DNA from 3 places in the Agrobacterium sp. DE0009 genome. Region 1 is predicted to be linked to each of the others. Evidence: predicted binding sites of a transcription regulator. Region 1 holds the regulator's gene; each other region holds the start of a gene.
The links. The regulator LexA, encoded in region 1, represses DNA repair genes until DNA is damaged. The targets are predictions, from matches to a motif close to TGTTCNNNNTGTGTTCNG.

Region 1 (10,434 bases):
CCCGAAAGGATACATCGGGTGAAATACACGTTCGATTTTGGATGGCTCCTCGACTATTATCCGCAGATCGCCAAGGGTATCGGCGTCACGCTGGAATTGATCGCCGTCGGCGGCGTTCTTGGCATCGCTCTTGGCATATTCTGCGCCTGGGTGCGTGCGCTCGGGCCAAAGTGGCTGCGGCCGCCGGTCGCGACCTATGTGGAGCTCATTCGCAATACGCCGTTTCTCATACAATTGTTTTTCATCTTTTTCGGCCTGCCATCGCTTGGCCTGCAATTGTCGGAGCTGAGCGCGGCCAATATCGCCATGGTGGTCAATCTTGGCGCCTATAGCTGCGAGATCATACGCGCGGGCATTCAGGCGACGCCCAAGGGCCAGTTCGAGGCCGGGGCAAGCCTTGCCATGACCCGTTTCGAAACCTTCCGGCATGTGGTGCTGGTGCCGTCGTTGCAACGCATCTGGCCGGCGCTTTCCTCGCAGGTGGTGATCGTCATGCTCGGATCGTCGGTCGTCTCGCAGATCGCTGCCGAGGACCTGACCTTCGCGGCCAACTTCATCCAGTCACGTACCTTCCGCGCCTTCGAGGCCTACATGGTTTCCACCGTCATCTATCTCGTGCTCGCCATTCTTCTCCGGCAGGTGCTGGTCATCGGCGGCAACGTCATCTTTCCGCGCAGGAGTGTCCGATGATCGAATTCTCCACCTGGGATATTCTCAGAAACCTGCTGCTCGCCACGCGCTGGACCGTGCTTCTCTCGCTCGTCTCCTTCGTCGGCGGTGGTCTGGTGGCGCTGCTTCTGCTCTTCATGCGCATTTCCCGAAAAAAATCGATGCGGGCCTTCGCTCGTTATTACGTCGAGCTTTTTCAGGGCACACCGCTTCTGATGCAGCTGTTCATCGCCTTTTTTGGCCTCGGCCTGTTCGGCATCGATGTGCCCGCCTGGCTCGCGGCAGGCCTCACTCTGATCCTCTGGGCGGCGGCCTTCCTCACGGAAATCTGGCGCGGCTGCGTCGAATCCGTTGCCAAAGGACAGTGGGAGGCCTCGGCAAGCCTAGCCATGGGGCGTCTGCAGCAGATGCGTTACGTCATCCTGCCCCAGGCCATGCGGGTCGCCATTCCGCCAACCGTCGGTTTCTTCGTGCAGGTCATCAAGGGAACGGCCGTGACCTCGATCATCGGTTTTGTCGAACTGTCCAAGGCGGGCACCGTGGTCACCAACGCCACCTTCCAGCCCTTCACCGTTTATGGTCTCGTCGCCCTCATCTATTTCGCGCTGTGCTGGCCTCTGTCGAAGAGCAGCCAGATCCTGGAAAGGAAGCTCAATGTCGCTCATCGAAATCACTGAAGTCCGTAAAAGCTATGGCAGCAACGAGGTTCTGAAGGGCATCAATCTCGATGTGGAGCCGGGTGAAGTCATCGCCATCATCGGCAAGAGCGGATCAGGAAAGTCGACCCTGCTTCGCTGCATCAACGGGCTGGAGACGATCTCGGCTGGCTCCATATCGGTCGCCGGCGCGCAGCTTCTCGACGATGATCTGCATCTGAAAGCCCTGCGGCTGAAGGTCGGCATGATCTTCCAGCAGTTCAATCTCTTTCCGCACCAGACCGTCGGCGGCAACGTCATGCTGTCTCAGACCGTAGTGAAGAAGACACCCAAACCGGAAGCGGAAGCCGTTGCCCGCAAGATGCTTGAGCGGGTGGGTCTGGCTCATAAATTCGATGCCTATCCCGATGAACTATCAGGCGGTCAGCAGCAGCGCGTCGCCATTGCCCGCGCGCTCGCCATGCAGCCGATCGCCCTGCTATGCGACGAGATCACCTCGGCACTCGATCCCGAGTTGGTCTCGGAGGTGCTGGCGGTGGTGCGTGAACTGGCCAGTGAAGGCATGACGTTGTTGATGGTAACGCATGAAATGAAATTTGCGCGTGACGTCTGCTCCCGCGTCGTCTTCATGCACGAGGGCAGGGTCCATGAAATCGGCCCGCCGGAAGAGGTGTTCTCCAATCCCGCGACCCCTGAACTCAAGCAGTTTCTCGGTGTCGCCGCCCGCCACTGAGAACCATCAGGACGAACAAGTAAAAGGCCGGCGGTGAAAACCTGCCGGCCTTGCTGTTGGTTGGTTTCGCTGCTTAGCGCTTGGAAACCGGAACGTAATCGCGCTTGCCGGCGCCCGTGTAGAGCTGGCGCGGACGACCGATACGCTGCTGCGGATCTTCGATCATTTCGTTCCACTGCGCGATCCAGCCAACGGTGCGGGCAAGGGCGAAGAGAACGGTAAACATGGTCGTGGGGAAGCCGAGCGCCTTCAGCGTGATGCCGGAATAGAAGTCGACATTCGGGTAAAGCTTCTTCTCGACGAAGTAAGGGTCGGAAAGGGCAATCTTTTCCAGTTCCAGCGCGACCTGCATGATCGGATCGTCGGAATTGCCGGTGGCTTCCAGCACCTCATACATCGTCTTCTGCATGATCTTGGCGCGCGGGTCGTAGTTCTTGTAGACGCGGTGGCCAAAGCCCATCAGGCGGAACGGGTCGTTCTTGTCCTTGGCGCGGGCGATATATTCCGGAATACGGTCAACCGTGCCGATTTCGTTGAGCATGTTGAGCGCCGCTTCATTGGCGCCGCCGTGAGCCGGGCCCCAGAGGCAGGCGATGCCAGCCGCGATACAGGCGAACGGGTTGGCGCCCGAAGAACCGGCAAGACGCACCGTGGAGGTGGAGGCGTTCTGCTCGTGATCGGCATGCAGGATGAAAATGCGGTCCATGGCGCGTGCCAGAACCGGATCGACCTTGTAGTCCTCGCACGGTACGGCAAAGCACATGTGCAGGAAGTTGGAGGCGTAATCCAGATCGTTCTTCGGGTAAACGAAGGGCTGGCCGATATGATACTTGTAGGCCATGGCGGCGATCGTCGGCATCTTGGCGATCATGCGTAGGGAAGCGACCATGCGCTGGTGCGGATCGGTGATGTCGGTCGAGTCGTGGTAGAAAGCCGAGAGAGCGCCGACCGTGCCGCACATGACGGCCATCGGATGCGCATCGCGACGGTAGCCGGTGAAAAAGCGGCTCATCTGCTCGTGCACCATGGTGTGGCGCGTGACGCGGGTGTCGAAGTCCTTCTTCTGCGCAGCCGTCGGCAGTTCGCCGTACAGCAGCAGATAGCAGGTTTCCAGGAAGTCGCCCTGTTCGGCCAGCTGCTCGATCGGGAAGCCGCGATGCAGCAGCACGCCCTCGTCACCATCGATATAGGTGATCTTGGATTCGCAGGAGGCTGTCGACGTGAAACCCGGGTCGTAGGTGAAGGAGCCGGTGTTCTTATACAGCGTGGCGATATCGACGACGCTCGGCCCGATCGTGCCTTCCCTGACAGGGAGTTCGACCTGTTTGTCGCCAAGTGTCACTGTAGCGCTTTTTTCCGTCATACTGATCCTCCGAAAACATGCGGGTGGGGGCGTTTGGATGCGCCCCGCGGTTAAGCGTCTACCGATTAGCTATATGATCCTGTCGCAGATGCCAAGCTATCCAAAGGTCAAATTGTGCATTGCGGCAAAGGTGAACGCCTTGCTTTTGGCCTTGTGATTGGCAGCAATTCAATCTCGGTCAACGCAGAGTTAAAGGAAAGCATTGCAATACCGGCAGTCCATCTGCAAACCTGTCTTCAGTGCGGCAGGGGCGCGGCCCAGAATGCTTGGTCAAGGTGAAAAAGAGCATTTCGGATATGTCAAAACGCTGCAGGGAGATACCCCCGGCACGGTGGATATCCTGGCGCCGCTGCGGCGCTCAGGCGCCGCGCCGACCGCTGTTGTGCCGGCCTTGGTTGATGTGGCGGCGCGGAACATTTCCGTTACTCAAAAACTTGCCGCATGGCTGACGGAAGAACGCGCATTCGGTCACGATTTCCTCTTTGTACCCGTCTTCATCGGCTGCGGGGCAATCCTGTGGTTTTCTCTTGGGACCACGCCTTCCTTGCCGCTTCTGATCATCGCGATTTTGGTCGCGGCCCCCTTGGCGCTGCTAACCAGATATCGCCTTGATGCCGGGTCAAGGGTTTGCAGCGTTGTCGCGCTGATGTTGCTCGGCATGCTTTTTGCGGAACTGGAAACCCGCCGCGCCGCGACTGTCCTTCTGGACACGCCGGTGACCACGACGGTTACCGGGAAGGTCGTCCGGCGTGAGGTGGATGCGCGGGGTGACTGGCGATATCTCGTCGAGCTCCACTCCACTGAAGCACCATCACTTACGCGTTCGCCGGGGAGGGTGTCGCTTCTCGCGCGTGGTGGCGGCGAACCCATGCCGATAGGCGCGATCATTCGCGGCAAGGCGCGGCTCTCTCCGCCGTCCGGACCGGCTCTGCCGGGATTGAACGATTTCGCCTTTTCATCCTATTTCCGCGGTATCGGAGCGACAGGCTTCTTTTACCAGCCGCCCCAGCCGTTGGCGATGGCGAACCTTGGGGCTGAGGGTTGGCTGGAGATGGCCGACATGTGGCTCTATCGCCTGCGCGCCGCCATCGCCGAGCGCATTCGCACGACGATCGGAGGCGACGCGGGTGCCTTCGCCGCATCCATCGTCACCGATGAGCGACAGGCCATATCGCCGGAGACAATGGAGGCGTTGCGGGTGTCGGGGCTTGCCCATATCGTCGCCATATCCGGGCTCAACATGGCCCTGGCGTCAGGCATCTTCTTTGTCGGCATGAGGATGGGGTTCAGCCTGTTTCCGGCCTTTGCCCAGCGATGGCCAGTCAAGAAGATATCCGCCTTCGCAGCGCTCGTCATGACGCTATGCTACTATCTGATCTCCGGCTTCGCGGTTTCAGCAGAACGGGCCTGGCTGATGATGTCGATCATGCTGGTCGCGGTGCTGTTTGACCAGCCGTCGCTCAGCCTCAGAAACGTCGCGCTTTCCGCTCTCATTGTTCTCGCGCTCTCGCCCTCCGAAGTGATGGGGCCAAGCTTTCAGATGTCTTTTGCGGCGACAATCGCGCTTGTTTCCGCCTACGCCGCCTGGAGCCGCCGGCGTAGTGGTCGCGAGCGTCTTTATATGGGAAGAAAGCCCAGCTGGATCACGGTCGCGCAGATGGCAGGCGCTGTGATGGCGGGCGTCATCACGACGTCGCTGATTGGCGGGCTTTCGACGGCAATCTATTCCGCCGAACATTTCCAACGTGTCACCACCTATGGACTTTTCGCCAATCTTGCCGCGACGCCGCTGATGTCGCTGATTGTGATGCCCTTCGGTCTGATCGCCATGCTGCTGATGCCGTTCGGGCTCGACGCGCCATTTCTGAAGGTCATGGGCTATGGCATGGCGATGGTCATCGAGGTCGCGGACGAAGTTGCGTCCTGGGGCGGAAGCGCAGCGACCGGACGCCCGCATGGCTGGTTCATCGGTATCGCCTCGGCCGGCTTTCTGCTGCTCACCCTGTTGCGCACCCGCCTGGCGCTCTTGGGCATCCCGCCTCTGCTGCTTGCCTTCGGGCTCTCGGCAACGACATTTCAACGCGATCTGCCGGATCTCCTCGTTCATGAAGATGGCTCGCTGGTGGCGCTTCTTGCCGATGAGAAGGTTTACACCACGAGAACCCGACCCCATGGCTTTATTTATGACCAGTGGCAGAGGGCGCTGCTGCTTGCCAAGACACCGCAGGCGCCGGTTATTCTGCAGCGGGACCGGCCAGAGACGTTTACCAAAAAAGCAAAGCTGTCGCAGGAGGAGTTGCGAGCCGCCGCACGCGAGATGGCGGTTGCGCTGAAAGCGGGAACGCCGGGCGTTTTCACCTGCAAGCGGGGTCGCTGGTGCGTGGCGCAGGCACAGAGCGGCGAATGGATCATCGTGCTGGAGGAAGGGCGTCTGGCTGGAAAGGCATGTGACATCGCCGACGTCGTCATTGTTTCCCAGAGAACCTCGTTTTCACAGTGCCGCTCAGGCGCGCTGCTTCTCAATCGAGACATCTTGCGGCGCATTGGTTCAGTGGAGATCAACTTCGCGTCAGCCAATCAGCCGGGCGTCGTGGAAAAACTGCGCGCTTCGACCGCAGGCATGAACCGGTCTTGGAGCGAACATCGGTATTACGATTGGAAATCTGGTCGCTACGAGCATGAGCTACCGGAAACGATCACGCGTCTGCTGGCGGCGTCGCAATGATTGCCGCCGGCAAATCGTCTCAAGCCTTCGCGCGCAGATCCGCAGTCAACTGACCGATGCTGGCGATTTCGTCTTCATGCGCTGGGTCCCGCCACATTTCTTTCAGGCCTGCCTCATACCATTCGCGCATGGCGGGCAGGGCGAGCAGGCGATCGCAATAGGCCTTTGCTGCGGGGGATAGATCCGCACCATAAGTCTGGAAACGGAATGCCACGGGGCAGAAGAAGGCATCCACTGCCGTGAACTTCTGGCCGGCGAGATAAGGACCACCGAAGGTCGAAAGGCCTTCGCTCCACAAAACATCGATACGCTTGATATCAGCTGCCAGCCCGGCATCACCACGCTTTGGCGTGACACGAATGCCGACCGACATGGGGTAGAGATTGCGCAGCGACGAAAATCCCGCATGCATTTCGCTTGCCGCCGAACGCGACCAGGCTCTGGCCTGCTTGTCGCTTGCCCAGACCCCTTGATGACGCTCGGCGAGATATTCCGCGATCGCCAGCGATTCCCAGACCGTCACACCCTCATCGACGAGGCAGGGGACCTTGCCGGTGGGAGAAAAGGTGGAAAATGAGACGCCTTCGCCAAAGGGAACGAGTTTCTCTTCAAAGGCAATACCGAGCGTGCGCATCAACACCCATGGCCGCAGCGACCAGGAGGAGTAGTTCTTGTTTGCGATATAAAGATCATACATGGCGTGTCTCCTGACTGTGTCGCAGTTTTATACCAGCGACGTTGCGGCGAATATCGCAAAGAATCCATCGCACTCATAAAGCCCGTTGATGGGTGAACGACATCCAGGCCGAATTCGTGTCAAACCCGCCTTGACCCTTTCAAAAGCACCTTCATGCCTTCAAAAGAAAAAAGCGCATCAATCCACCGGAATGACGCGCCATTCATCTTGAAGGCTAGATATGTCTTGCCAATCGATCCGGTTTTATCCAGACCGACGGCGGCATCAATGATAGCGCCGGATAAGCCCCACCAGCTTGCCCTGAATTTTCACCCGATCAGGCCCAAAAATGCGGGTCTCGTAGGCCGGGTTCGCCGCTTCCAGCGCGATGGATGCACCCTTGCGGCGGAACCGCTTCAGCGTGGCTTCTTCATCATCCACCAGCGCCACAACGATATCGCCCGGATTGGCCGTATTTCCATTGCGGATGATGACCGTATCGCCATCGAAGATGCCGGCCTCGATCATCGAATCGCCCTTGACCTCAAGCGCGTAATGTTCGCCTGAGCCTAGCATGTCCACTGGAACGGCCACGTCATGCGTATTGTTCTGAATGGCCGAGATCGGCACACCGGCAGCGATCCGGCCCATGACAGGTACGGTCGCCGCACCTGCAATGTCATTTGCGGGTGCCTTGGGAGCAGGGGGCGGCTCCGGCGTTTTCGGTTTGCCGAGACTGCCTTCGATAACGCTCGGTGAGAAGCCGCGCTGCGGCCTTGCGCCCGGCGTATAGGCCTCCGGAAGCTTGATGACTTCGAGCGCTCGAGCCCTGTTGGGTAGCCGGCGAATAAACCCGCGCTCTTCGAGCGCCGTGATCAGCCGGTGGATGCCGGATTTGGAAGCAAGATCGAGTGCATCCTTCATTTCATCGAAGGAGGGCGGCACGCCGGACTCTTTCATTCGCTCATGAATGAAGAGAAGCAATTCCTGCTGTTTGCGCGTGAGCATGAGGAAAACACCCTTGAGAATCGTCGTTGGAGTCGCGAAACAAATACAGAACGAACACTATATGTTCCATATGTGTTCCGCAATCCCCTAAAATCTGGTTAAGCTTCGCTCGGATTTACATTTTGCAAATTGGAGGTAACCAAAGCTCCAGAAGTCGTTCCCAGGCGGGGCCCCGACGCGTCCCATTTGTTCCGCGTTTCAGGTCAGGGTGTAGATCGGGCTGTGCTATCGCGCGAAAACGACCGTCTTGTTCTTATTGAGAAGCACCCGGTCCTCAAGGTGCCATGAAACCGCCCGGGCCAGCACGCGTCGCTCGATGTCGCGTCCCTTGCGGACCAGCTCATCCGGTGTATCGGCATGGCTGACCGGCTCGACGTCCTGGCAGATGATCGGCCCTTCATCGAGATCGCGGGTGACGTAATGGGCCGTTGCACCGATCATTTTGACGCCCCTCTCATGGGCTTGGTGATAGGGCTTTGCGCCCTTGAAACCCGGCAGGAAGGAGTGGTGAATGTTGATGCAGCGCCCGGATAAGTATTCGGAGAAGTTGTCCGACAGGATCTGCATGTAGCGGGCAAGAACGACGAGGTCGGTGCCCGTTTCTTCGATGATGTCCTTGATGCGCGTTTCCTGTTCGGCCTTGTTGTCTTTTGTCACCGGCAGGTGATGGTACTTTATCCCGCCCATCAGCGTGAGGTTCAGGGCCTCGCGGGGGTGGTTGCCGACGATGCCGACGATCTCGGCATTCAATTCGCCGATGCGGTGGCGATAGAGAAGATCGCCGAGGCAGTGGTCGAAGCGGGAAACGAGCAGCAGCAGCTTGCGCGGCGCACCTGCTGGACGCAGCGTGGCGTCGAGAGCGAAGCGATCGATCTCCTCGGCAAGTCCATTGCGAAAGCCTGCCTCGTCGCCGGCCATGGAGAAGGCGACACGCATGAAAAACATGCCCGTTTCATGGTCGTCGAATTGTTGAGCTTCATAAATATCGCCGCCATGCTGTGCGATGCGGCCCGAGACCGCAGCGACGATTCCGCTTCTGTTGGGGCAGCGCAGCGTCAGGACGTAATTCATCTAAAGCCTCCTGGAAGATGGAGTTGCGGTTGGACTGCTGTCATAGCGGCGCCCACGCGGAGCCACGCCCCGTTTCCACGGGGCCGAGCGTCAGCACGAAGCGGTCGCGGATGTCACTGGATGGCGTGTTCGCCCGGCCCGAGATAACTCGCCATCAGAGCGGGATCGACGGCGAGTTCGGAAGCTGGGCCTGAGCGGCGCACTTCACCAAGTTCGACGAGATAAGCTTCGTCGGCAATTTCGAGCGCGGCGCGGGCATTCTGCTCGACCAACAGGATGGAGACACCGGTTTGACGCAGGTCGGCGACGATACGCAGGATTTCGGCGACAATCAGCGGTGCAAGTCCAAGGCTCGGCTCATCGAGAAGCAGCAGTCTCGGCCGGCTCATCAACGCCCGCGCGAGCGCCAGCATCTGCCTTTCGCCGCCGGACAGTGTTCCGGCGAGCTGCTTGCGGCGTTCGCGAAGGCGCGGGAAGAGTGTGTAAACAGCATCGCGTGTCTCGTCGCGCTCCTGACGGGAACGCAGGAAACCGCCAAGTTCGATATTGTCCTCAACCGTCATCGAGCCGAATAATTCTCGCCTTTCCGGCACGAGGCAAAGGCCGGCGGCAACGCGGCCCTCGATTGTCTCGGGCACCGGCGCGCCGTCGTAAAGAATGGTCCCGCGCGAAGGCACGACACCCATGATGGCGTTCAGCAGCGTGGTTTTGCCCGCTCCGTTCGCCCCGATGACCGTGACGATGCTGCCCGATGTCATGGATAGCGAGATGCCATGCACCACTTCCGCCCGGCCATAGGCAACGTGGATGTCTTTGATGTCGAGTAGATGTCCGCTCACGCTGCCCCCCCAAGATAAGCCGCGATCACGGCCGGATGTTGCCGGATTTCAGCCGGCTTGCCTTCGGCGATCAGGGTACCGAAATCGAGCACGACGATGTGGTCGACCAGCCCCATGACGAAACCCATGTCATGTTCGACAAGCAGGACGCTGACGCCCTCGGTCCGCAGTTTTTTCAGCAGCGTCGCGAGCTCCTGCTTTTCCCCGTGGCGCAGACCGGCCGCCGGTTCGTCGAGCAGCAGCAGGGTTGGGTTGAGGCAAAGCGCGCGGGCGATTTCCAGAATTCGGATCTGCCCGAGAGCGAGGTCGCCGGCGGGGCGGTCGCGATGGGCACCGAGACCGACGCGATCGAGCTGATGCGCGGCTTCCGCAAGCAGAGCTTGCTCCTGTTGTCGCTCCAATCGCAAGAAGCTTCGGAAGACGCCGGCATTGCCGCGCAGATGCGCGCCGAGAGCGACGTTTTCGAGGACCGACATGGTCGGAAGGACCTTGGCGTGCTGAAAGGTTCTGGCGATGCCGCGTTTGGCGATGAGCCGCGGATTGAGGCCCGAAAGCGTCTGTCCCTGATAGGTGACGTCACCGCCCGAAAGGTCGAGGATTCCGGTGATGAGATTGAAAGTCGTGCTCTTGCCGGCGCCGTTCGGACCGATCAGGCCGACGATCTGCCCGGCCTTGATGTCAAAGCTGACATCGT
Region 2 (10,434 bases), 160 kb from region 1:
CATCCATCGTGGTTGCCGCGGTGATCCTGTTCGTTATAAGCCTGTTGCCGGCGCCGGGTTTTTCCCGCTCCGCGGATGAAGGAGGCAAGCCATGAATGCGCAGACCCAGCAGAATCTCACCAAGAACCAGTCGCTGGTCATGAACGCGCTTTCAAATGCGCAACAGCCGCTCAGCGCCTACATGATCCTCGACAAGCTACGGGATGACGGTTTCCGCGCGCCGCTCCAGGTCTACCGGGCGCTGGAAAAACTGGTGGAGTTCGGTCTCGTCCACCGGCTGGAAAGCCTCAACGCTTTTGTCGCCTGCACTCACACGCAGGCGGAGTGCTGCTCGCAACACCATGGAACGGTGGCCTTCGCAATCTGCGAATCCTGCGGGCAGGTGACGGAATTCCACGATCACGAGATCGACCATCGACTCGAGCGCTGGGTGAAGGATAGCAAGTTCAAGGCGGAAAAGACCACCATTGAAATCCGCGGCCTCTGCGCTGCCTGCGCGGCATAACGGCAATTCTAAGGGGCGGGCATGTTGCCCGCCGTCGATCATTTTTCGATGATCGCCAGATCCCTCGAAAAACGCTTCCAGTTTTCGATATATTTTTCAGCCGCACGACGAAGGCTCGCCACGGCGTCGTCATCCAGCGTGCGGATAGCGCGCGCGGGTGAGCCGACGATCAGGGAGTTATCCGGAAACTCCTTGCCTTCGGTCACCAGCGCGTTGGCGCCGACGAGACAATTGCGGCCAATCTTTGCGCCGTTGAGGATCGTCGCGCCCATGCCGATCAACGAATTATCGCCGATGGTACAGCCATGGACGATGGCGTGATGACCGATGGTGCACATATCGCCGATGGTGGCGGCATAGCCGGGGTCGCTATGCACCATCACACCTTCCTGGATGTTGGTGCCGCGCCCGACGCTGATCGGTTCGTTATCGCCGCGCAGCGTTGCACCAAACCAGATGCCGACATCCTCACCGAGTGTGACGGCGCCGATGACATTGGCATCGGGTGCGACCCAGTAACGATCCGGGGCAGGGGTCTGCGGTACCCGGTCGGCCAGGCGGTAGAGCGGCATGGCGGTGTCCTCCCTTTGCGGTTCCTGTCGATCAGGCAATTTTGACCGAGAGCGTGCCGACGCCATCGACGCCGCACTCGATCCTGTCACCGCGCACGATCGGGCCGACGCCAGCTGGCGTTCCGGTCATGATTACGTCGCCGGCAGCAAGGGTGAACAGCTTGGAAAGCTCGGCAATCACTTCCGGCACTTTCCAGATCATCTGCGCGAGATCGCCCGTCTGCTTACGTTTTCCGTTGACATCGAGCCAGATCGCGCCGGTTGAGGGATGGCCGATTTTTTCTGCCGGAACGATGGCCGAGATCGGAGCGGAATATTCAAAAGCCTTCGCGCCCTCCCAGGAGCGGCCCATCTTCTTCAGCCCGTCCTGAAGGTCGCGGCGTGTCATGTCGATGCCGACGGCATAACCCCATACATGGTTCAGCGCCTCGGACGCCGGGATATCCGCGCCGCCGCTCTTCAGAACCACGACACATTCCACCTCGTAATGGACATTGGAAGAGAGCGGAGGGTAGGGGAAGTCATTGCCAGCGGGAAGCAGATTGTCCGGGTTCTTCTGGAAATAAAAGGGCGGCTCGCGCGACGGATCATGCCCCATTTCGATGGCGTGATCCGCATAATTGCGACCAACGCAATAGACCCGCCGCACGGGGAACAGCTCTTGCGTGCCTTCGACTGGCAGCAGAACGGGTTTCGGGGCGGGGATGACGGTGGCGGCCATGGGGATTTCCTGTCGTCTCTTGAAGCTGCAAGTCTTGTCCCGCGATTCCGGGGCGATTTCCAGTTCAAAATGACCTCGCCTGCAAAACTGGCTTTTTACGGTCCTTTGTTGTAGAAGCCGGCGCAAAGAGGTTTACCCATGTACAGAAAAGCGCTTGCCAGCGGCGAAAAAATCTTTGCCGTTGCACCCATGATCGATTGGACCGATACGAGGTGCAGGTTTCTGCACCGGCAATTGTCGAAGCGCGCCCTGCTGTTCACCGAAATGATCGTCGCCGATGCCATTATCCACGGCCAGCGCGAGCGGTTGCTCGGTTATCACCCGCAGGAACATCCCGTGGCCCTGCAGCTCGGCGGGTCTGACCCCGTCAAGCTTTCCGAGGCGGTGCGGATCGCCAGCGGCTATGGTTACGATGAAATCAATCTCAATGTCGGCTGCCCTTCGGACCGCGTGCAATCGGGTACCTTTGGCGCCTGCCTGATGCGCGAGCCCGACCTCGTTGCCAAATGTGTCTCCGCCATGAAGGCGGTCGCTGAGGTGCCAGTCACAGTCAAATGCCGCATCGGCGTTGACGATCATGAGCCTGAAAGGGTGTTGCCTGATTTTCTGGCGCGGGTGGTTGCGGCTGGCGCGGATGCCGTGTGGGTCCATGCCCGGAAAGCCTGGCTACAGGGTCTGTCGCCAAAGGAGAACCGCGAGGTTCCGCCGCTCGACTATGAACTCGTCTATCGCATGAAACGGGAAAATCCAGGAGTCTTCATCGGCATCAATGGCGGCATTGCCGATCTCGATCAGGCGGGCGAGCACCTGAAATACATGGACGGCGTGATGCTCGGCCGCGCCGCCTATCACAACACCTCGATCCTTGCCGATGTCGATCACCGCATCTATGGCGGGCAAGCCCACCCCTATGACTGGATGGCGCTGCGGGACGCGATGATGGCTTACGCTGCTGATTACATCGCCGCAGGTGGACGTCTCAATCACGTCACCCGCCACATGGTCGGCCTGTTTCAGGGCATGCCGGGCGCGCGCCGGTTTCGGCAAATCCTCTCCAGCGACGCCACCCGACCGGGAGCCGGGCCTGAGGTGATCGAGGCAGCTTTTGCCGCCATCGATTTTAACCCGATGAAAGAACTGGCGGGCTGAGAGGGCTCAGACCGCTTTTTGCAGTTCCTGCGCGCCAGTGGGCGCATTGACCTTGCCGCCGGTAATGAAGAACGCGAAGACGTCGCGCGGTGTCTTTTCGACCTTCCGCTCGGGCGCTATCAGCGGCAGATCGTCAGGAACGCCGCCTACCGCGTAGGTCTTGACGCGTTTTGCCCAGTCATTGATCCCGGCTTTCGGATAGCAGGTCTTGATATCATCCTCGCCCTTCTGTAGGCGGCAATAGACGAAATCGGCCGTGACGTCAGGCAGCATCGGATACTCGTGATGATCGGCGCAGACGACCGCGACCTTGTGTCTGGCGAGAAGCTCGATGAATTCCGGCACCTGGAACGTCTCATTGCGCACCTCCACGACGTGGCGCAGACGAATCCCATCCTGCTTTTCCGGCAATAGCGCCAGGAATGCGCCGAAATCGTCGGCGTCGAATTTCTTCGTCGGCGCGAATTGCCAGAGGATCGGGCCGAGATGCGATCCCAGTTCCGTCAGACCCTGCGTTAGGAACTTCGTCATGGACTCGCCCGCTTCGGCCAGAACCTTGCGGTTGGTGACGTAACGGCTGGCTTTCAGTGAAAAGACGAAATCCTCCGGCACCTCGGATGCCCATTTGGCGAAGGTCTCCGGCTTCTGGCTGCTGTAATAGGTGCCGTTGACTTCAATTGCCGTCAACTGCCGGCTTGCGTGCTCCAACTGGCGCTTCTTCGGCAGTTTTTCCGGGTAGAAAGTTCCTTCCCAAGGCTCGAAGGTCCAGCCGCCGATACCGGTGCGGATAGTCCCTGACGTCGACATCTGTTGTTCCTCCCAAATTCCGTGCCGCGTCCGCGCCGTTCACCCGATTCATTCGCAGGCATGCGGCGACGGCGGCGTCTTGACCAATGGATCCCCGTCTCAACGGCGAGGATAACGGGGGCGCCGCCCGGGCACACCTGTCGTTAATCTCCGAAACTACTCCGCGGCTTGCTGTTTTCCAGCCGGCCGCCTCTCCAGAAGCTCTTTCAGGAAGTGACCGGTATAGGAGCGCTCGACCTTGACGATGTCTTCCGGCGTGCCGGTTGCCACCACTTCACCGCCGCCCGTGCCGCCTTCGGGGCCGATATCGATGATCCAGTCGGCCGTCTTGATGACTTCGAGATTGTGTTCGATCACGACCACGGAATTGCCCTGTTCCACCAGCGCATGCAGCATCTCGAGCAGCTTGTTGACGTCGTGGAAGTGCAGGCCGGTCGTCGGCTCGTCGAGTATGTAGAGCGTGCGGCCCGTGGAACGCTTCGACAGTTCCTTGGCAAGCTTGACGCGCTGCGCTTCGCCGCCGGAAAGCGTATTGGCCTGCTGGCCGACCTTGATGTAACCAAGACCAACATCGAAGAGCGATTGCAGCTTGTCGCGGACGGCCGGCACGGCGGCGAAGAATTCCACGCCTTCTTCAACCGTCATATCCAGAACGTCGGCGATGGATTTGCCCTTGAAGGTTACGTCAAGCGTTTCGCGGTTATAGCGCTTGCCGTGGCAGACATCGCAGGTGACATAGACATCAGGCAGGAAGTGCATTTCGATCTTGATGACACCGTCGCCCTGGCAGGCTTCGCAACGGCCACCCTTGACGTTGAAGGAGAAGCGGCCGGGTGCGTAACCACGCGCCTTCGCTTCCGGCAGGCCCGCAAACCAGTCTCGGATCGGCGTAAAGGCGCCGGTATAGGTGGCGGGGTTCGAGCGCGGCGTCCGGCCAATGGGTGACTGATCGATATCGATCACCTTGTCGATGAATTCGAAACCATCGATACGGTCATGTTCCGCCGGGATTTCGCGCGCACCCATGACTCGACGCGCCGCCGATTTATAGAGCGTTTCGATCAGGAAGGTGGATTTGCCGCCGCCCGAAACGCCGGTTACGGCGGTAAAGACACCCAAAGGCACCGCAGCAGTGACATTCTTCAGATTATTGCCGCGTGCGCCGACAACCTTGATCTCGCGGCCCTTCTTGGGTTTGCGGCGCTGCGCGGGAACCGCGACGCCGAGTTCGCCGGAGAGATATTTGCCGGTCAGTGATTTCGGATTGGCCATCACCTCCTGCGGCGTGCCTTCGGCGATAACCTGGCCACCGTGGATGCCGGCGGCCGGGCCGATATCGACCACATAGTCCGCCGTCAAAATGGCATCCTCGTCATGTTCGACCACGATCACCGTATTGCCAATATCGCGCAGATGTTTGAGCGTATCGAGCAAGCGGGCATTGTCGCGCTGATGGAGACCGATCGAGGGCTCGTCGAGGACATAGAGAACGCCGGTGAGGCCTGAGCCGATCTGCGATGCAAGACGGATGCGCTGGCTCTCGCCGCCAGAGAGCGTGCCGGAATTGCGCGACAGGCTGAGATAATCCAGCCCGACATCGTTAAGGAAGCGCAGGCGCTCGCGGATTTCCTTGAGGATACGGACGGCGATTTCATTCTGCTTGGCGTTCAGGCTTTCCGGTAGCACCTCGAACCAGTCGCGCGCGGTGCGGATCGACATTTCGGTGACTTCACCGATATGGAGCTTGTTGATCTTGACGGCGAGCGCTTCCGGTTTCAGGCGATATCCGGCGCAGGCCGGGCAGGCGGCTGCCGACATGTAACGCTCGATTTCCTCACGCGCCCAGGCGCTGTCGGTCTCTTTCCAGCGACGCTCCAGATTAGGCACGATGCCTTCAAAGTTCTTCACCGTCTTGTAGGAGCGGGCGCCGTCCTGATAATTGAACTCGATCTTGTCATCCGTGCCCTGCAGGATGGCGTGCTGCGCCTCCCTGGAGAGATCGGACCACTTGCTCGACAGCTTGAAGCCGAAAGCTTTACCGAGTGCTTCCAGCGTCTGGTTATAATAGGGCGAGGAAGACTTCGCCCATGGTGCAATCGCGCCATCGCGCAGCGTGCGGGCTGGCTCCGGCACGATCAGGTTTTCATCCACCTTCTGCTGCGAGCCGAGGCCATCGCAGCTGGGGCAGGCGCCGAAGGGATTGTTGAAGGAAAACAGCCGCGGTTCGATTTCCGGAATGGTGAAGCCGGAAACGGGGCATGCGAATTTTTCCGAAAACAGCACGCGCTCGTGGGTCTCATTGAGAGATTTATTGGCGGAACCACCGGCGGCGGTTTCTTCTGCAGGCAGCGGTTTGTCGGCGAATTCGGCGATCGCCAGGCCGTCCGCGAGCTTCAAGCAGGTCTCAAGACTGTCGGCAAGACGTGCGGCCATATCCGGGCGCACAACAGCACGGTCAACCACCACGTCGATGTCGTGCTTGTATTTCTTGTCGAGGGCTGGAACGTCGGCGATCTCGTAGAACTGGCCGTCCACCTTGACGCGCTGGAAGCCCTTCTTCATCAGCTCGGCAAGTTCCTTCTTGTACTCGCCCTTGCGGCCGCGCACGATCGGGGCGAGGATATAAAGACGCGTGCCTTCGTCGAAAGCGAGGATGCGGTCGACCATCTGGCTGACCGTCTGGCTTTCGATCGGCAGGCCCGTCGCGGGCGAATAGGGCACACCGACGCGCGCAAAGAGCAGGCGCATGTAGTCGTAAATCTCGGTGACCGTACCCACCGTCGAGCGCGGGTTACGCGAGGTGGTCTTCTGCTCGATGGAGATCGCCGGTGACAGACCGTCAATCTGGTCCACGTCGGGCTTCTGCATCATCTCCAGGAACTGGCGCGCATAGGCTGAAAGGCTCTCGACATAACGGCGCTGGCCCTCGGCATAGATGGTATCGAAAGCAAGCGACGACTTGCCCGAGCCGGAGAGGCCGGTCATGACGATCAGCTTGTTGCGTGGCAAATCCAGATCGATGCCCTTGAGGTTATGCTCGCGGGCGCCACGGATGGAAATCGTCTTCAGTTCACTCATGACAAGGCTCGGACAAAAAGAAAGCTTGAGGGCGGCGTGTCCTTATGTAGTGACGCAGCCGGATGTGTCGAGGTCTAATCCCAATCGGCCGAAGCTTTTCGGAAAGCTTGACTCGAAATCTGCGATTCAATAGAACAAAAAAGGAACGAATTGCAAGCGACAATCTCCGCTACCGCAGCTTAAGATTATTCGTTGTGGATAGTTCCATGCTTGCGGTGCCCTTTGCGGGCCGTGGCGGCTATTGTGTGGCGATTTTTTTGAAATGCAATTGCCGGTCATGAAGGCCGGCGGACAGGATGACGAGATGGCTGGTAGCGTAAACAAGGTAATTCTGATCGGAAACGTGGGCGCCGATCCCGAAATCCGCCGCACGCAGGATGGCCGCCCGATCGCCAATCTGCGTATTGCTACGTCGGAAACCTGGCGCGACCGCAACAGCGGTGAGCGCAAGGAAAAGACCGAGTGGCACACGGTCGTGGTGTTCAACGAAGGCCTGTGCAAAGTCGTCGAGCAATACGTCAAGAAGGGCGCAAAGCTCTACATCGAAGGTCAGTTGCAGACCCGCAAATGGCAGGACCAGACCGGTAACGACCGTTATTCCACGGAAGTGGTTCTTCAGGGCTTCAACTCGACGCTGACCATGCTCGATGGTCGCGGCGAAGGCAGCGGCCGCAGTGGCGGCGGCGACTTCGGTGGCGGCAACGATTACGGCAGTGGCGGCGGCTCGGGTTACGGCGGCGGTTACGACCAGCAGTCCTCTTCTCGCGGCGGTTCTTCCCGCGGCAGCAGCCAGCCTTCGGGCGGCTTCTCCAACGATATGGACGACGACATCCCGTTTTGATCTGACGCCGGATGAATATGTGCATGACAGGAGGCGAGCTTGAGTGACGACACGGTGCAACCGAAACAGCCCGCCACCTGGCGCATTATTCTTGCGTTTTTCCTTGATTTCTGGACGGCGTTTTTTGCGGCGGGATTTCTTGTCGCAACCGTTGCGGGCGGGCGAACACCGGAGGGGTTTTCCCTGAACGGTACGCCTGCTTTTGTCGCCTTTGGCCTGATGATAGCCTATTTCGTTGTGCTGGGACGGTTCTTTGGTGGCACGTTGTGGCAGCGGCTCCTGAAAGCAAGACGCTGACATCCATCTTTGTCGGTCTCTTTTTCGGCGTAAGTGCCTGGTGAGGCCAAACTAAGCCGCCACCTTGTCCGCCAACATCGCGACCATAACATCGGATTGCGACACGATGCCGACCATCTTGCCGCGGGCGTCCGCCACGGGCAGATAGTGCAACCCTTCTTCCGCGAAACGGATGATGGCTTCCTCGATGGGCGTTTCCGGCCGTACGGTTTTCACAGGCGAGGTCATGATGTCCTTGACCGTGTCGTTCGGCGCACTTGCGCCTGACAGGATGAGGCGCAGGCGCTGGAGGAAGCCGATGGCGGGACGGCCATTTCTCCAGCTGGCCTTTTCCAGGAAGTCCGTCTGGGTGACGATACCGACGATTTCTGCTTTGTCGTTGGTGACCGGCAGCGCCTTGAAGTGGTGGCTGTGCATCAGTCCCTGGGCGTGGCGAAGGCTGTCATCGGGTGCGACGCCGATGACATCCCGTGACATGACGCTCGCACAATCGAGATGCAGCGCGCGGCGGCGGTAGGAGCGTAGTTCAGTCTTGCGCAGGATGGTCTCCAGCGCATCGCGGTCGATATCGAGGACCTCGTCATATTCTTTCAGCACCTCATCAAGATCGGTTGAGGAAAAGCCGATTTTCTGAATGGGCGTGGGATCCGTGGTGCCGTGCGCCGCTTTGCCAAGCTTGAGACCATGCGGATAGGCGCGGCCGGTCGCGTTGTTGTAGAGGAGCGCAAAAGCGAGAAGGATGAGCGAGTTTCCGGCAACGGGCCAGAGCAGGAAACCATAACCGAGACTGTGGACGGCAGGGCCGCCGAGGACGGCGGTGAGAGCGACGGCACCGCTTGGCGGATGCAGGCACCGCAGCGCCATCATGGCAGCGATCGCAAGGCTGATTGCGAGCGCGCTGGCAAGAAATGGATCCGGAACGAGCAGGGCCACGCTCACACCAACAAACGCCGAAACGAGGTTACCGCAGAGGATCGACCAGGGCTGCGCCAGCGGGCTCGAGGGCACCGCGAACAGAAGCACGGCAGACGCGCCCATCGGTGCGATCATGGCGGGCAAGGTAGGATCGAAACGCAGGGCGAGACTTCCCAGAAGGCCGGTGAGGAGAATGCCGACGAAGGCGCCTATTGCAGAGCGTAGCCTTTCCCTGTTGCTGACAGGTGCGGCATCCGGGATGAGGCGGCGCAGCATTGAACGCATGAGAAGAACTTTCGAATCCGGAAACGTTACCTGTCTTTAAACGAAGCGACGGCCGGATTTAAAGGCAGGATTTTTTCTCTCCCTGATATCGATGGGAATTATGATGCGCCCATCCCAGTGGGCGACAAATCAGAACGCAAAGGCGGATTTGATCCCGTCGACCACGAATTGCACCGACAGCGCCGCCAGCAGCACGCCAAGAAGTCGCGTGAGGATCGCGCGGCCCGTATTGCCGAGAAACCGGTCCATGCGTTCCGCCACGATCAGTGCGGCGTAAACGAGGCCCATGGCGAAGGCGAGGATCAGGATGAGTACCACCATCTCGAAGGTCGTGTTCATCGAGCCCGCAAGCAGCACCGTCGCGGAGATGGCGCCCGGTCCGGCGATTAACGGCAGTGCCAGCGGAAAGACCGCAAGATTATGCAGATGATCCTTGGTGATGGCTATTTCGGACGTCTTTTCCTTCCTTTCCTGACGCTTTTCAAAAATCATCTCGAAGGCGATCCAGAACAGCAGAAGGCCGCCGGCGATGCGGAAGGAGCCGAGCGAAATGCCAAGCAGGTTGAGGATCGCAAGCCCGAAGACAGCGAAGACCGCAAGGATGCCGAAAGCGATGATGGAGCCGCGCAACGCTACCTGACTGCGCTGGCTTCGGTTCATGCCTGTCGTAAGCGCCAGGAAAACGGGAGCGAGGCCCGGCGGATCGAGCGTCACCAGAAGTGTGGTGAGCGCATTGATTAGGGTTTCGCTGCTGGCCATTCTTTCCCCGCTGTCTTGTTTTTATGCCGGACCCTACGCAACTCGCCCGCACTTTAAAAGGGACGGCCGCGCATTTGGGCGGTGAAATCGTGAAAACCGGCGTTTGTCTTGCAAATGACGCAAAAGCCTGTTCAAAACTTGCCGGGAAATTGGCTTAACCTTCCTGTTTCCGCTATAAAAATCCATCCGATTCTTAACAGAGAATGTGATCCGTTTTGACTGACCAGAGCCCCCCCGGCGGCGGAAAGCTTCCGCCAGGCATTGAACCGATTTCCATCATGGAGGAAATGCAGCGGTCGTATCTCGATTACGCCATGAGCGTCATCGTTTCCCGCGCGCTTCCCGATGTGCGAGACGGCCTGAAGCCGGTTCATCGCCGTATCCTTTACGGCATGTCCGAACTCGGCATCGACTGGAACAAGAAATACGTCAAATGCGCTCGCGTCACCGGTGACGTGATGGGTAAATTCCATCCGCACGGCAATTCGGCGATTTATGATGCGCT
Region 3 (10,434 bases), on a different contig from region 1:
GGTGACCGAATCCCGGATTGACAGGGAAAGCTAACCGGTTGCTGGTTAATGTCGTGTTAACCATGCGCCTTTTTGCGGCGGCCTCCGGATTTACGACAAAGAAAAAGGCCCGCCGAAGCGGGCCTTCTTTTGGGTAAGGGGATGGAGAACCCCTTTTCCCGATATCAGGAGTGGTAAGCGGCTTCGCCGTGGGTCGCAAGGTCGAGACCTTCGCGCTCGGCTTCGACGGGAACACGCAGCCCGACAATCACGTCAACGATCTTGTAAAGGATCGCGGAGACGATGGCGCACCAGACGATGGTGATGGCGACGGCAACGAACTGCGTCCAGACCTGCGAGGCGATGGAGAATTCAGGCTTGCCAGTGCCGCCGAGCAGAGGCGAGGTGAAGATGCCGGTGCCGAGTGCGCCGATGATGCCGCCGATACCGTGGACGCCGAAGACGTCAGCGGTGTCGTCGTAACCGAACTTGTTCTTCACAACGGAGACGAAGAAGTAGCAGATCGGCGAGACAATAAGGCCGAGAACGATGGCGCCCATCGGACCCACAGAGCCTGCAGCCGGCGTGACGGCAACGAGGCCGGCGATCATGCCCGAAGCGGCACCCAGCATGGAGGCCTTGCCGCGGGTGAAGCTTTCAACCAGCGACCAGGAAACGATTGCTGCTGCGGTGGCGAGGAAGGTGTTCATGGTTGCGAGAACCGCACCGCCGGATGCTTCCAGGTTGGAGCCGGCGTTGAAACCGAACCAGCCGAACCACAGCATGGCTGCGCCAACCAGCGTCAGCGTCATGGAGTGGGGAGCCATCATGTCCTTGCCGAAGCCAGTACGCTTGCCGACCATGATCGCGCCGATCAGACCGGCGATACCGGCGTTGATGTGAACGACCGTGCCGCCAGCGAAGTCGAGAGCGCCCATGCCGAAGATCAGGCCGTTTGCGTCCCACACCATATGTGCGACCGGGAAATAAACGAAGGTGGCCCACAGGATGGTGAAAAGAATGACTGCCGAGAACTTCACGCGTTCCGCGAAAGCGCCGATGATCAGGGCAGGCGTAATCGCCGCAAAGGTCATCTGGAAGGCGATGAAGGTGTATTCGTAGATCACGACGCCCTGGGAGAAGGTTGCCGAGGTGCTGTCAAGCGTAACGCCATTCAGGAACAGCTTGCCGAAACCGCCAAAATAGGGGCCGGTGCCGCCGCCGAAGGCGAAGGAGTAACCGTAGATGACCCATACGAGCATCATGACGGCCGTGATGACCGTGCACTGCATCAGGACGGAGAGCATGTTCTTGGTGCGGACGAGGCCGCCGTAAAAAAGGGCCAGACCCGGAAGGATCATGAACAGCACGAGGATGGTCGCGACGTACATGAATGCGGTATCGGCTTTTTCCGGAACGGGAGCGGCCGCGGCCACTGCCGGCGCTGCATCCTGGGCAAAGGCGATGGCCGGTGCCATCAGGGCCGTCGCTGCGGCGCCCAGCTTGCCGAGCGTCAAAAACTTGTTGAGTAGCATGTTTGGAAAACTCCCCTGTCAGCCGTGCTTCAAAGCGCTTCTGTGTTGGTTTCGCCGGTACGGATGCGCACGGCCTGTTCGATAGAGTAGACAAAGATCTTGCCGTCACCGATCTGCCCGGTCTTAGCCGCAGATGCGATCGCCTCAACGGCCTTGTCGACCACGTCGGATGGAACTGCGATCTCGATCTTCAGCTTGGGAAGGAAGCTCACCGCATATTCCGTGCCGCGATAAATCTCGGTATGTCCCTTCTGGCGCCCGTAACCCTTCACCTCGGTCACGGTCAGGCCCTGGATGCCGACGCCAGTGAGCGCTTCACGCACTTCATCCAGCTTGAACGGCTTGATAATGGCCATCACAATTTTCATCTGGTTTCCCATCCTTTGTTTGTCCTCGGCGCGGAGCCGAACCTCCTGCCGCTGGCAGATCAGTAACAGCGACTGCGGACATACATTCAAAGGGCGTGCCAGTTTTGAGTGTGTATCTAACTTATTGAAATGTAATGTTTATGTGTCGGGCGTCTGAAAAAGGTGCATTTGTCGCCCAAAAAAGCGTCTATAAAATGTGCGATTTTTCCAAAAAGCGCATTATTTAATCATTTGCCCTTTTGCGGATCAAACCCTCCTGCGCGACAGAGGCGATCAGTTCGCCTTCTCTGGTGAAAATATTGCCACGGGTGAGCCCCCTGGCGCCGGATGCGCTCGGGCTATCCTGTGTGTAAAGCAGCCAGTCGTCGAGCCGGCAAGGGCGGTGGAACCACATGGCATGGTCGAGACTCGCTACCTGAATGGACGGGTCGAAGATGGTCGTCCCGTGGGCATAAAGCGAGGTGTCGAGCAGGGTCATGTCAGAGAGATAAGCGAGAATGGCGGATTGCAGGCGCGGATCGTCCGGCACGGTTCCAACGGCGCGGACCCAGATATCCTGCTGTGGCTCCAGCTTTTCCTTGGAGATATAGTGGGTCAGCGAGACAGGCCTGATCTCGATCGGCCGCTTGTTGCTCCAGTAGTTGCGGATCGAAGCGGGCGCCTTTGCGAGGAAGGCCGCCTGCATCTGTTCCTCGCTCATCAGTTTTTCAGGCGGCGTCACATCCGGCATCCGCATCTGATGGGTAAAGCCGTCCTCGAATATCTGAAACGACGCCGACATGGAAAAAATTGCCTTGCCGTGCTGGATCGCCACTACCCGGCGGGTGCAGAAACTGGCGCCGTCGCGGATGCGCTCCACCTGATAGACGATTGGCACCACCGGGTCACCGGGGCGCATAAAATAAGCGTGCAACGAGTGCACGAAGCGGTCGTCATCCACGGTTCTCTGCGCGGCGATCAGGGCCTGCGCAATCACCTGGCCGCCAAAAACCCGTTGCCAGCCGATCTGCGGGCTTTCGCCCCGGTAGAGGTTCTCCTCCAGCTTTTCGAGATCGAGCGTGGCGATAAGATTTGCCATCGGGTCTGACGATTGCAAGGGATGCGACATTTTTTCGGCCTGCTCCGGCTGTAGGAAGACGTCACATGGTCTATAGTGCCCAGATGATGCGTGCACAAGATTTGAGGAGAAGCGCGATGCTGGACGTTGTGGTTGCAGGTGGCGGATATGTCGGTCTTTCCGTCGCTGTCGCCATCAAGCAGGCGGCGCCGCACCTTCAGGTGCAGGTTGTCGAGGCTGCTCCCGAGGAGGTCTGGAAGAAGGACGTGCGCGCCTCGGCGATCATTGCAGCGGCCACGCGTATGCTCGAGGTCTTCGGAATCTGGAGCGACATCGAAACGGAAGCGCAGCCGATCAACAGGATGATCGTGACCGATTCGAAAACCGCCGATCCTGTACGCCCCGTCTTTCTGACCTTTGATGGGGCCGTAGAGGAGGGGAGGCCGTTCGCCCACATGGTTCCTAACGTCGCGCTCGTCGGCGCATTGCGCGGCCTGTGTGAGCGTCTGGGCATTGAAATTCGCCATGGTCTCAGCGTCTCCGGCTTTACTGCCGGTCCGCAATCGACAGCGATCAGCCTTTCCGATGGCTCCTCGCTTGATGCGCGATTGCTCGTTGCCTGCGACGGTGTCCGCTCGGCTCTTCGGGATATGGCTGGGATCAAGACCGTGCACTGGGCCTATGACCAGTCGGGCATCGTGACGACCGTTGAGCACGAGCGGTCGCACGAGGGCTGCGCCGAGGAGCATTTCCTGCCATCCGGACCCTTCGCCATTCTACCCCTGAAGGGCAACCGGTCTTCGCTGGTATGGACCGAACGCACGGCCGATGCGGACAGGCTGGTCGCTTCCGACGATCTGGTCTTCGAAGAGGAACTGGAGCGACGGTTCGGCCACAAGCTTGGCCCCATCCGTCCCGTCGGACCACGGCGCGCCTTCCCGCTCGGGCTTACGCTGGCGCGTTCATTCGTTGCGCCACGCATTGCACTTGCGGGCGATGCCGCCCACGGCATCCACCCGATCTCGGGTCAGGGCCTCAATCTTGGTTTCAAGGATGTGGCGGCTCTTGCCGAGACGGTGGTCGAAGCCGACCGCCTCGGGCTTGATATCGGCTCTCTCAACGTTCTGGAGCGTTACCAGTCCTGGCGCCGCTTTGACACGTTGCGGATGGGCGTGACGACCGACGTGCTGAACCGGCTTTTCTCCAACGATATCGGACCTATCCGTATCATAAGGGATTTTGGCCTGGGGGTCGTGGACCGTCTGCCGGGTCTGAAATCCTATTTCATCGATCAAGCCGCCGGCACCACGGGCGCCAATGGACCGCGCCTGCTCGCCGGCGAGGCGCTTTGATCAATGGTTGTCGATAGCGTGAGGCGCTATATCGACCTTGATGCTTGACAGCCGATTCTGTTCTGGTGCGCGCTTACAAAGCTGAATCCGGCCAAAGACTTACCTGGATTCATAATCTTGTATGAGTTGTGTGACCGGGACCCAGATGTTGCGGAGAACAAAAGCTGAATCGGCAGGAGTCTGCGATTCGTATTCGATTCGTTCGCAGACTGTTCCGTTACCAAATCGATTGCCGATTTGCCGGATTCTTTTTGTGCCTTCAACATGCTGAATATGCACATGAAATTCGCCGCAGTCATTCTGCCGGAACAGTTTGCGGAGAAGCGCTATTGCCTTTGTCCGCAGGCGTTGCCATGTGTGGTGGGTTCGGCCTGCATCTGAAATGGAAGGGGCGCGACAAGCAATTGAAGTCGATTCGCGGATAGTACGTTGAATTTTCGCCCCATGATCCTGAGCGGCCGCGGTGTCACGGCCGTTCTCGGCCCCACCAATACCGGCAAGACCCATTACGCCATTGAGCGGATGGTCGCACACGGCAGCGGTGTCATTGGCCTGCCGCTGCGTCTGCTGGCGCGCGAGGTCTATACGCGCCTTGTCGAGAAGGTCGGTGCGCCAAATGTGGCGCTGATAACCGGCGAAGAAAAAATCGCACCGCCCAAAGCCAAATATTCGGTCTGCACCGTGGAAGCCATGCCGCGCGAGACGACGGCCGCCTTCGTCGCGATCGACGAGGTGCAACTGGCCGGCGATCTTGAGCGCGGGCACATTTTCACCGACCGGGTATTGCATCTTCGCGGGCGTGAAGAAACGCTGCTTCTGGGGGCGGGCACGATGCGCCCCATTCTTGAAAAGCTGCTGCCCGGCATAACGGTGGTCGAGCGGCCGCGTCTATCGCAGCTTTTTTATGCCGGCCAGAAGAAGATTACGCGCCTGCCGCAGCGCACCGCAATCGTGGCTTTCTCCGCCGATGAGGTCTACGCCATCGCCGAACTGGTGCGTCGCCAGCGCGGTGGTGCGGCTGTCGTGCTGGGGGCGTTGTCGCCGCGCACGCGCAATGCCCAGGTGGGCCTCTACCAGGCCGGCGATGTCGAATATTTGGTGGCGACGGATGCCATCGGCATGGGCCTCAATCTCGATGTCGACCACGTCGCTTTCGCGCAGGACCGAAAATTCGACGGCTACCAGTTCCGTAATCTCAACCCGGGTGAAATCGGGCAGATTGCGGGCCGTGCCGGCCGTCATCTTCGCGATGGCACCTTCGGCGTGACGGGTCGCGTCGACCCGTTCGATGACGAGCTTGTGGAGCGGATCGAAAGCCATCAGTTCGATTCGGTGAAGGTGCTGCAATGGCGGACGAAGAATTTCGATTTTTCATCCATCGCCAATCTGCGCGCCAGCCTTGATGCCGCACCGTCGATACAGGGCCTTTCACGCGCCCTGCCAGCGATCGACCAACAGGCGCTCGAATATCTCTCCCGCTACCCTGAGATCATCGATGTGACGACAACGGATGCCCGGGTGGAAAAACTCTGGGAGGCCTGCGCGCTGCCCGATTATCGCCGCATCGCGCCCGCACAGCATGCCGATCTGATCTCCACGCTCTATTTCGACCTCGTCAAACGCGGGACGGTGAACGAGGATTTCATGGCCGAGCAAGTGCGCCGCGCCGACCGCACGGATGGTGAAATCGATACCTTGTCTGCAAGGATTGCGCAGATCAGAACATGGACTTATGTATCGAACCGCCCAGGATGGCTTGCCGATCCGACACACTGGCAAGAAAAGACTCGGGAAATCGAGGATCGATTGTCCGATGCGCTACATGAAAGGTTGACGAAACGCTTTGTTGATCGCAGGACATCTGTGCTCATGAGGCGCCTGAGAGAGAATGCGATGCTTGAAGCTGAAATCAGTGTAAATGGTGATGTCTTCGTAGAAGGTCATCACGTCGGCCAATTGGCCGGGTTCCGGTTCACGCCGGTGCCGGGAATGGAAGGGCCGGATCAGAAGGCCGTGCAAGGTGCTGCCCAAAAGGCGCTCGCTCTCGAATACGAGGCGCGGGCCGCGCGTCTGCACGCCAGTGGAAATGGCGATCTTGCTTTGAGCTCCGATGGTCTGGTTCGCTGGTTGGGCGAGCCGGTGGCCCGCCTTTCGTCCGGCGACAATATCATGAAGCCGCGGGTGATCCTGCTGGCTGACGACCAGCTGAGCGGCAACGCCCGCGATCACGCGCTGGCGCGGGTCGAGCGTTTCGTCAATCACCAGATTGCCACCGTGCTGAAGCCGCTGGACGATATTTCCCGTGCCGAGGACCTCCAAGGTCTCGCGAAGGGCCTGGCGTTCCAGCTGGTCGAAAATCTGGGTGTGCTGTTCCGCCGTGATGTCGCTGACGACGTCAAGTCGCTCGATCAGGATGCGCGCGCCTCCATGCGCCGCTACGGTGTGCGTTTCGGTGCCTATCATGTGTTCCTGCCAGCGCTTCTGAAGCCCGCCCCGGCGGAGCTTGTGACGCTGCTCTGGGCACTGAAAAACGACGGTCTCGGCAAGCCCGGGTATGGCGACCTCATTCCGGTTCTCGCAGCCGGCCGCACGTCCGTTGTCACGGATGCAAGCTTCGAGCGCATGTTCTACAAGCTCGCCGGGTTCCGCTTCCTCGGCAAGCGCGCCGTGCGCATCGACATTCTCGAGCGCCTGGCCGATCTCATCCGCCCGCTGCTGCAGTGGAAGCCTGGCCAGCAGCCGCGTCCTGAAGGCGCCTATGATGGTCGCCGTTTCACGACCACCACCGCGATGCTTTCCATTCTGGGCGCGACGCTCGATGATATGGAAGAAATCCTGAAGGGCCTTGGCTACCGCGCGGATCAGGTGACGGCGGAAGAGGCCCAGGCGTTCCTCGCCAGCCATGCCGGCACGCCGGCTCCTGCTGCTGCAGACGCGGCGGTGGTTGAAGAGGAAGGCGCAGAAGGCGAGCAGGAAGAGACGGCGTCAGAAGAGCAGGCGTCACAATCCGAAGCCGTTGCGGAAGGCGAAGCCGCCGCCGAGGCACCTGTTGCTGAGGCTGTCAGCCCGGAGGTCGTCGCCGCCGAAGCTGCCCCGGAAGGGGCAGAGGCCGCCGAGCCCAAGCCGGTTCTTCTGTGGCGTCCAGGTGGTCGTAACGACAATCAGCGCGGTGACAACCGCCGTCCCGGCAACCGCGGTCAAGGCCGTGGCGAGGGCGCTCGCGAGCAAGGCGAGCGTCGTGGCGAAGGCCGTCGCGATAACCGCGATGGCGGCAATCGCGAGGCGGCCAATCGCAATGGCGATGGCGAGCGCAAGCGTGATGGTGGTCGGCCGGACCGTGGCAACAACCGCAACAACGACCGTCACGATCGTGGCGAGCGTAAGGATCGTCCGGAGCGCAATGACCGTAGTGGAAAGCCTCAGGGTCAGCAGCGTTTCGAAGCCAAGCCGCCGCGCAAGGAAAAGCCGCTCGATCCGGACTCACCTTTTGCAAAGCTCGCTGCTCTCAAGGAGCAGCTGAAGAAGTAAGTCCATGGGTAGCAACGAGCAGCCACTGGAAAGCGCGCGTCAGCGTCTCGACAAGTGGCTGTTCTTTGCCCGCATGGCGAAATCTCGGTCACTGGCCCAGAACTACATCCAGTCTGGGCATGTGAAGGTCAACGGCTCCCCCATGCGCCAGCCGAGCCACATACTGAAGGCCGGCGACAGGTTGGAAATCAGCTTCGAGCGAATGGACAGGGTGCTGATCGTCAAAGCCGGCGGAACGCGCCGCGGCCCCTATGAGGAAGCAAGGCTTCTCTACGACGACCAGACACCGGCTCGACCGCCTTCCGACAGGCTGACGCCGCTTGAACAGGCGATGCGCCTGCCCGGCAGCGGACGCCCCACCAAAAAAGAGCGCCGTGCGCTCGACAGGTTTCTGTCGGACAGTGACGGCAGCGAAGATTAGAATAAACCTCCAAGCCGCACCCGTTTTTCAGAATTGTTTATCCTTGCTATCTGCAAGCAAAGGCATTACGTCACTTGCGAAATTGCCCTGTCTGAATTCCGGGCGACGGCTTGTGTTCCGAAGCCCAAAGACCCGGCCTGCATATTCTGGAGTTCATCATGACATATGTCGTGACCGACAATTGCATCCGCTGCAAATACACCGATTGCGTTGAGGTCTGCCCTGTCGACTGCTTTTACGAGGGCGAAAATTTCCTCGCCATCAATCCCGATGAGTGCATCGATTGCGGTGTGTGCGAACCGGAATGTCCTGCCGAGGCTATCAAGCCCGATACGGAGCCGGGTCTCGACAAGTGGCTGAAGCTCAATGCCGAATATGCGGCCATCTGGCCAAATATCACGGTGAAGCGTGATCCGATGCCGGAAGCCAAGGAAATGGACGGTGTCGAAGGCAAGCTGGAGCTCTATTTCTCCGCCGAGCCTGGCAAAGGCGATTGATCCGAGATCGCATCATCCTCTTTCACAAATTCAAAAGCCCTCGTTGTACCTTCACGAGGGCTTTCGTTTATCCGCCGCGGCCGGATTGCAGCGTGGTGGACAGCAGGGTCAGAAGCGCCACGCTTTCCTCCAGGCTTTGCCGCTGACGGCTTTGCAGGATGGCTGCCTGCAACCGGTTCATCTCGCGGGCGATCGCCGCTGGCTGCCATGTGCGCAGCGCTCTTTCGATGACCGGTTTCCGGCGGAAATGGATATGACGCCCGAGTGTCTGCATGACCTGCCCGGCCTGCTGCTTTTTCTCATCCATCTCTGCACGCATCTGATCGAGCAGCTGAAATTGCTTGAGGCACCCCTGCAGCACGAGGAAGATCGGCGTTTTTGAGGAAATGATCTTCTGGGTGGCGTGAAAAAAGGCGTTCCTGTCGCCCTTGAGGATGGCATCCACGGCGTCGTCGGCGGAAACCGTGCTGGCATCGCCGATAATGGCCATCACGTCATCCTCTTCGATCACCTCGGCACCACGGCAATAGAGGGCAAGCTTGCGGATTTCATTGCGCGACGCGATACGGTCGCCGCCGAGTTGCTCGATCAGCCTCTGTCGGGCAGCGGGTGCGATGCGCAGATGATCTGCGGAGAGTTCCTGATCGATCAGCGCATTCAGCGAGCGGGCGTCATCGGCGTAACACGGGATCGCGGCAATCGAGCGTGCCGGCTCGGCGATCTTGCGCAGGCCGGTACCCTTTTTCACGTCACCTGCTTCGATGATCAGGAAGCTCGATTCCGGTGGCGTCTCCGCCAGGATCTGGAGGGCATCCACGAGCGCCTTTTCGGCTGATGCGCCCTTGACCCAGACGAGTTTTTCGCCGCCGAAAAGACCAATGGCGTTCACCTCATCCAGCAGACGCCCCGGGTCGCCCTGCAGATCGGATGCAGTCAGTTTCAGTGACGCAAAAGCATCGTCGGGATCGATACCCGTCTTTTTGGCGATGACGCCTGCCCGCTCCGAAACAAGACCGCGATCCGGCCCGTAGAGGACGAAAACGCGAAAGCGCTCCGCCGGATTCTCGGCGAAGCGCTCGAATTCATGGGACTTTATCTCCGCCACGGCCGCCGCTCTCAGCGGCCGAGCGTGGCGGCGACATCGGTGCGGATGATCTCGGCCAGCTCGCGGGCCGCACGGTTCTCAGCGTCGCGGATCGCCCTGATCTTGGCGAATTCCTGCTGTGGCAGATCCACCTGCGCGGTGACGCTGCGGCGCGCTGAACGCAGAATTTGACCGTCGGATACGCGCGTCAGCACATATTGACCGGCCATCACGACACGACCGGGGTACGGCCCGTCGTAATTGTTGTTTGTGCGCGTCGTCAGGTCGTAATTCTGCACTTCGGTCGAGCTGGCGCTCGAGCTGACGCCGATCTTGAGGGTATATTGAGCCGTCGCAGGCTCGCCTGCACCACCAGCCATCAGGAAGATCAGTTGGTTACGGACTTCCTGCCCGGCACGTCCGCCTATCGGCGCAATGCTGACTGCTGCCAGTCTTTCTTTTGTTCCGGAAGCTTCGCCATAAAGCGGGCGTACCTGGCAGCCCGCCAGAAGACCAGCCATCATCACGACGGAAATTGCTGCCGCGACGCGGCTCCATCTCGAAAAAACGTCAGACAACAATGTTCACAATCCTCTGCGGAACCACGATGACT

Region 2: a site for LexA is predicted at 6,963-6,980, ahead of uvrA (excinuclease ABC subunit UvrA). Genes of this name have one in related genera too.
Region 3: a site for LexA is predicted at 4,491-4,508, ahead of FS804_RS18145 (helicase-related protein). Genes of this name have one in related genera too.

The regions. Positions count from the first base shown of each region.
Region 1 is NZ_VEIU01000001.1:547,415-557,848, reverse strand. Features, by position in the region: gene FS804_RS02845 (amino acid ABC transporter permease) at 19-690, shown strand; gene FS804_RS02840 (amino acid ABC transporter permease) at 687-1,346, shown strand; gene FS804_RS02835 (amino acid ABC transporter ATP-binding protein) at 1,324-2,058, shown strand; gene gltA (citrate synthase) at 2,132-3,421, opposite strand; gene FS804_RS02825 (ComEC/Rec2 family competence protein) at 3,684-6,146, shown strand; gene FS804_RS02820 (glutathione S-transferase family protein) at 6,166-6,843, opposite strand; gene lexA (transcriptional repressor LexA) at 7,108-7,830, opposite strand; gene purU (formyltetrahydrofolate deformylase) at 8,056-8,901, opposite strand; gene FS804_RS02805 (ABC transporter ATP-binding protein) at 9,015-9,740, opposite strand; gene FS804_RS02800 (ATP-binding cassette domain-containing protein) at 9,737-10,434, opposite strand, start outside.
Region 2 is NZ_VEIU01000001.1:390,517-400,950, forward strand. Features, by position in the region: gene znuB (zinc ABC transporter permease subunit ZnuB) at 1-95, shown strand, start outside; gene zur (zinc uptake transcriptional repressor Zur) at 92-505, shown strand; gene FS804_RS02005 (gamma carbonic anhydrase family protein) at 544-1,077, opposite strand; gene FS804_RS02010 (fumarylacetoacetate hydrolase family protein) at 1,109-1,798, opposite strand; gene dusA (tRNA dihydrouridine(20/20a) synthase DusA) at 1,937-2,947, shown strand; gene FS804_RS02020 (DUF72 domain-containing protein) at 2,954-3,754, opposite strand; gene uvrA (excinuclease ABC subunit UvrA) at 3,911-6,832, opposite strand; gene FS804_RS02030 (single-stranded DNA-binding protein) at 7,095-7,673, shown strand; gene FS804_RS02035 (hypothetical protein) at 7,713-7,970, shown strand; gene FS804_RS02040 (HPP family protein) at 8,022-9,170, opposite strand; gene FS804_RS02045 (MarC family protein) at 9,300-9,929, opposite strand; gene gyrA (DNA gyrase subunit A) at 10,145-10,434, shown strand, end outside.
Region 3 is NZ_VEIU01000005.1:154,589-165,022, reverse strand. Features, by position in the region: gene FS804_RS18170 (ammonium transporter) at 165-1,514, opposite strand; gene FS804_RS18165 (P-II family nitrogen regulator) at 1,544-1,894, opposite strand; gene tesB (acyl-CoA thioesterase II) at 2,106-2,990, opposite strand; gene FS804_RS18155 (ubiquinone biosynthesis hydroxylase) at 3,047-4,291, shown strand; gene FS804_RS18145 (helicase-related protein) at 4,736-7,819, shown strand; gene FS804_RS18140 (RNA-binding S4 domain-containing protein) at 7,824-8,240, shown strand; gene fdxA (ferredoxin FdxA) at 8,399-8,737, shown strand; gene holA (DNA polymerase III subunit delta) at 8,805-9,842, opposite strand; gene lptE (LPS assembly lipoprotein LptE) at 9,854-10,399, opposite strand; gene leuS (leucine--tRNA ligase) at 10,392-10,434, opposite strand, start outside.